Regions from separate parts of the Streptomyces sp. NPDC050264 genome, predicted to be linked through region 2. Evidence: riboswitches for the same ligand, from Rfam matches in the RefSeq annotation. Region 2 holds a riboswitch; the other holds the start of a gene.
What was found. A riboswitch is a leader RNA that binds a small molecule or an ion and turns the genes downstream of it on or off. The one in region 2 is predicted to bind S-adenosylmethionine.
Positions count from the first base shown of each region.

Region 1: linked by a shared signal. The riboswitch ahead of AB0J02_RS00005 (aminotransferase class V-fold PLP-dependent enzyme) and the one ahead of thrC (threonine synthase) in region 2 are both predicted to bind S-adenosylmethionine.

Region 1 is NZ_JBFAKV010000001.1:12-2,398, reverse strand. It holds gene trpD (anthranilate phosphoribosyltransferase) at 1-436, shown strand, start outside; SAM riboswitch class IV at 532-649, shown strand; gene AB0J02_RS00005 (aminotransferase class V-fold PLP-dependent enzyme) at 871-2,259, shown strand.
Region 2 is NZ_JBFAKV010000004.1:317,780-320,166, forward strand. It holds gene thrC (threonine synthase) at 1-804, opposite strand, end outside; SAM riboswitch class I at 823-977, opposite strand; gene AB0J02_RS08965 (glucosyl-3-phosphoglycerate synthase) at 1,143-2,090, shown strand; gene AB0J02_RS08970 (hypothetical protein) at 2,130-2,387, shown strand, end outside.

The DNA.
Region 1 (2,387 bases), on a different contig from region 2:
CGCGCGGATGGCGCCCATCGTGGCCGGTGTCTTCGCCGAGCGCGGCAACTCCTCCCTCGTCTTCCGCGGCGACGACGGGCTCGACGAGCTGACCACCACGGCCACCTCCCGGGTCTGGGTCGTCCGCGACGGGGCCGTGCGCGAGGAGTCCTTCGACCCGCGGGACGTGGCCCTCGACCTGGTGCCCGTGGAGGCGCTGCGCGGCGCGGACGCCTCGTACAACGCGGAGGTCGCGCGGCGGCTGCTCGACGGGGAGCGCGGGCCCGTGCGCGACGCGGTGCTGCTGAACTCGGCCGCCGCGCTCGTCGCCGTCCGGCCGGGCACGGGGACGCTCGCCGAGCAGATCCGGGCCGCCATGGACCGCGCGGCCGAGTCGATCGACTCCGGCGCGGCCAAGGCGACCCTGGAGCGCTGGGTGACGGCCAGCCACCGCTGAGAACCGGCGAACGGCGCGTGTGTGACGCGGGGCGCAGTCCACGATCCGGACTGCGCCCTTGCCGTACCGGGAAGATATGGCAGGATGCTTTTCAAGGTCATGAGTGACAGCGATCGAGGCCCCAGCCCGCTGTCCGGCAACCCTCCGTCCGTGGCGGGGTGCCCTGGGTGAAGACCAGGCCGCAAGCAGCAAGGCTTGCGGCAAGCGCGGACCCCTCGCGAACTCCTAGGGGTCCTGGGTCGTTTGAGGGAGCAGTCTCGTGAGCAAGCGAATGTGCTAGGGCCGAGCGGCCCCTTCTTCACCATCTCCAGCACCCTCCGCATGGCCGTGTACGCGCCGTGCGTCGAGGTCAATTCCCGTACGCCATAAGCCGGTTGTCGGCTGCCGTGCGGGCTCCTCACAGCCACTTCGCCTTGTCATGCCGGGAGACAGCCATGTCCGCTCACACTGCCGCCGCCACCAGCGTTTCCGCCGTCGACTCCGCCGACCCCGCCTGTGGGGCGCCGCTGCCGGTGCTCGGCCGGGACGTGACCGTGCCGCTGGTCACCGGGGGCGAGGTGACGTACGGCGCCCTCGACTACGCCGCCAGCGCGCCGGCCCTGCAGCGTGTGTGGGACGACGTCGCGGCCTACGCGCCGTACTACGGCAGCGTGCACCGCGGCGCCGGCTACCTCTCCCAGCTGTCGACCGACCTCTTCGAGAACTCCCGGGTCACCGTCGCCGAGTTCCTCGACTGCCGTGAGGACGACCAGGTCGTCTTCACCCGCTCCACCACCGACTCGCTCAACCTGCTGGCCGCCGCGCTCCCCGCCGACTGCCAGGTCTTCGTCTTCGAGACCGAGCACCACGCGTCGCTGCTGCCCTGGCGGAACGCCCGGGTGACGTACCTGAACGCGCCGCGCACCCCCGGCGAGGCCGTCGAGACCCTGGAGCGGGCCCTCGCCGAGCGCGACCCCGCGGGCCCCGCCCTGGTCTGCGTCACCGGTGCCTCGAACGTCACCGGTGAGATCTGGCCGGTGCGCGAGCTGGCGGCGGCCGCTCACGCGCACGGTGCCCGCATCGTGCTCGACGCCGCCCAGCTCGCGCCCCACCACCCCGTCTCCGTACAGGAGTTGGACGTCGACTGGGTCGCCTTCTCCGGACACAAGCTGTACGCCCCGTTCGGCTCGGGTGTGCTCGCCGGGCGCTCCGACTGGCTGCGCGCGTCCGAGCCGTACCTCGCCGGCGGCGGCGCCTCCCGCAAGGTCGCGCGGCGCGTCGACGGCGGCGTGGACGTCGAGTGGCACGACAGCGCCGCGCGGCACGAGGCCGGGTCGCCGAACGTGATCGGCGTGTACTCCATCGCCTCCGCCTGCAAGGCGCTGACCGAGGCCGGATTCGACAACCTGGTCGCCCGTGAGCAGTCCCTGATCCGCACGGTCCGCGCCGGGCTCGCGGAGGTTCCCGAGGTGAAGGTGCTCTCGCTGTTCGGGGACGACGCCCCGCGGGTCGGCGTCATCTCGTTCGTGGTCGAGGGATGGAACTCCTCGCACTTCGCCGCCGCGCTCTCCGCCGAGTACGGCATCGGCGTACGGGACGGCCTGTTCTGCGCCCACCCGCTTGTGCGCACGCTGCTCGGCTCCGACCCGCAGACGCAGGGAGAGTGCGGGGCGCCGGAGGCGGCGCCGGGGGAGAAGTCGCTGAACGCGATCCGGGTCAGCTTCGGGGCCGGGACGCCGGACGAGCACGTGGAGCGGTTCATCGCGGCCGTGAAGGAACTGGTCCGGGACGGCGCCGCCTGGAGCTACCGCACCGAAGAGGGCCGCTGCGTCCCGGCCTCGTAAGAGGCGCGGGCACTCCAGCGGAAAGCCGCGGTCGCGTCCGCTCGGTGCGGCGCCGCGCGGCGCGGCGGCGGGGGGGGGGCGGGGGGGGACAGACGCGCGAGCGCCGGCGGGAGAGGGAGGAGGGCGGA
Region 2 (2,387 bases):
CTGCGAGCCGGACGCGATCGGGATGACCAGCTGGTCCGGCAGCCGCCAGCCGAGCTGCTCGCAGATCTCGTAGGCGAGGGTCTTGGAGCCTTCGCCGTAGTACGGGCGCAGGTTCACGTTCACGAAGCCCCAGCCCTCGCCCAGCGGGTCGCCGATGAGCTCGGAGCAGAAGCGGTTCACGTCGTCGTAGTTGCCCTCGATGGCGACGAGGTCACCGCCGTAGACACTGGCCATGACGACCTTGCCCTGCTCCAGGTCGTGCGGGATGAACACGCACGAGCGGAAGCCGGCGCGGGCGGCGGCGGCGCCCACGGCGCCGGCCAGGTTGCCCGTCGAGGAGCAGGAGAGGGTGGTGAAGCCGAAGGCGCGCGCGGCCTCGATGGCCTGCGCGACGACGCGGTCCTTGAAGGAGTGCGTGGGGTTGCCGGAGTCGTCCTTGACGAACAACTTGCCCTGCTCGACGCCGAGTTCACGGGCGAGGTTGTCGGCCTTGACGAGCTTGGTCCAGCCGGGGTTCAGGTTCGGCTTCTCGGCGACGTCGGCCGGGACGGGCAGCAGGGGGGCGTAGCGCCAGAGGTTGGCCGGGCCCGCCTCGATCTGCTTGCGGAGCGCCTCAGGGTCGCCGACGGGCAGGTCGTACGCGACTTCCAGAGGCCCGAAACACTCGACGCAGGCGAAGATCGGCCCGAGCTCGAACCTGGTGCCGCACTCGCGGCAGGAGAGGCCGGACGCGGGGCCCAGATCGACGGTCTTCGCGGTGGTGTCCGTGGCGGCGTCGGTAGTGGCGACAGTCTGTACAGCCATGAGAGGCGAGGCCCTTTCTCCTCATCTTCCTCGCGGCGCATCTCGCCACGAGACGGATTTGGCACCTTCCCGAGCCGGGAGCCTCGCGGGCGCACTTCGATGTGCGTACGAGACCGGCTGGAGGGTTGCCGGGGCTTCAACGGGCCGTATCCCTCTGCCCCTCTGGATGAGCGGTATTCGATTATGTGGAGCGGTTATGTGGCGGTGACCCCGACATGCGATGGTCACCGGCCTTGTTCAAGACTGTAACCGAAGGCCCGGACCCTTGAGATAGTCGTCCGAACCGCGAGATGGATCACATCCACCGATACCGCCCCGCCGCTGAGGAGCCACAGACCGTGCTGGAAGAAGTCGAACACTGGCTGAGCAGGCGCTCCTGGTCCGTGGCCGACCGCCCGCCGCAGCAGCTGATCGCCGCGAAGCGGGCATCCGGCCAGAAGGTGAGCGTGGTGCTGCCCGCGCTCGACGAGCAGGAGACGGTCGGCGCCATCGTCACCGCGATCCGGCGCGAGCTGATGACGGAGGCGGTACCGCTCGTCGACGAGCTGGTGGTCGTGGACTCCGGTTCCACGGACCGCACCTCCGAGGTCGCCGCGGCGGCCGGGGCGCGCGTCGTGCACCGGGACACGATCCTGCCGCGCATCCCGGCCCGGCCCGGCAAGGGCGAGGTGCTGTGGCGTTCCCTGTTCGTCACGTCCGGCGACATCGTGTGCTTCGTCGACGCGGACCTGAAGGAGTTCTCGGCGGACTTCGTCACCGGGATCGTCGGACCGCTGCTCACCGAACCGGACGTGGACTTCGTGAAGGCCATGTACGACCGCCCGCTGGACGGGGCCGCGGGGCAGGGCGGTCGCGTCACGGAGCTGATGGCCCGCCCGGTCCTCAATCTGCACTGGCCCCAACTGGCCGGATTCGTCCAGCCGTTGGGCGGCGAGTACGCGGCCCGCAGGTCGCTCCTGGAGCGGCTGCCGTTCCCCGTCGGGTACGGCGTCGAGCTGGGGCTGCTCGTGGACGCGCTGCACACCGTGGGCCTGGACGCGCTGGCCCAGGTCGACGTCGGGGTGCGCAAGCACCGGCACCAGGACGGGCAGGCGCTCGGGCGGATGGCCACGGCGATCTACCGCACGGCGCAGCTGCGGCTGGCGCGCGGCCATCTGGTGCGGCCCGTACTCACCCAGTTCGAGCGCGGCGAGCACGGCTTCGAGCCGAGGACGTACCCGGTGGACACGGAGGAGCGGCCCCCGATGACCGAGATCGGTGAGTATGCGGAGCGTCGCGTGGCGTAATCACGGGATCATCATGCTTATTGCCTAGATTGCCCACTTATGTGGCTTAGACATCTCAAGGGCATGGCGGCACTCGCCGCGACAGCGACGGCCGCCGCGACACTCCTCGCGGCGGCCGCTCCCGCCTCGGCGGTCGTCGTCGAACCGTTCGCCAAGCGCTACGAGGAAGCCCTCTACGGCGACTTCATCACGTTCGGCAACACCGTGCTGCAATGCCCGGCCACGCCCGAGGCCGACGCGACGCGCTGCAAGAACGCGCAGGCCGGAACCACGTCGGAGAACAACAACCAGTTCGAC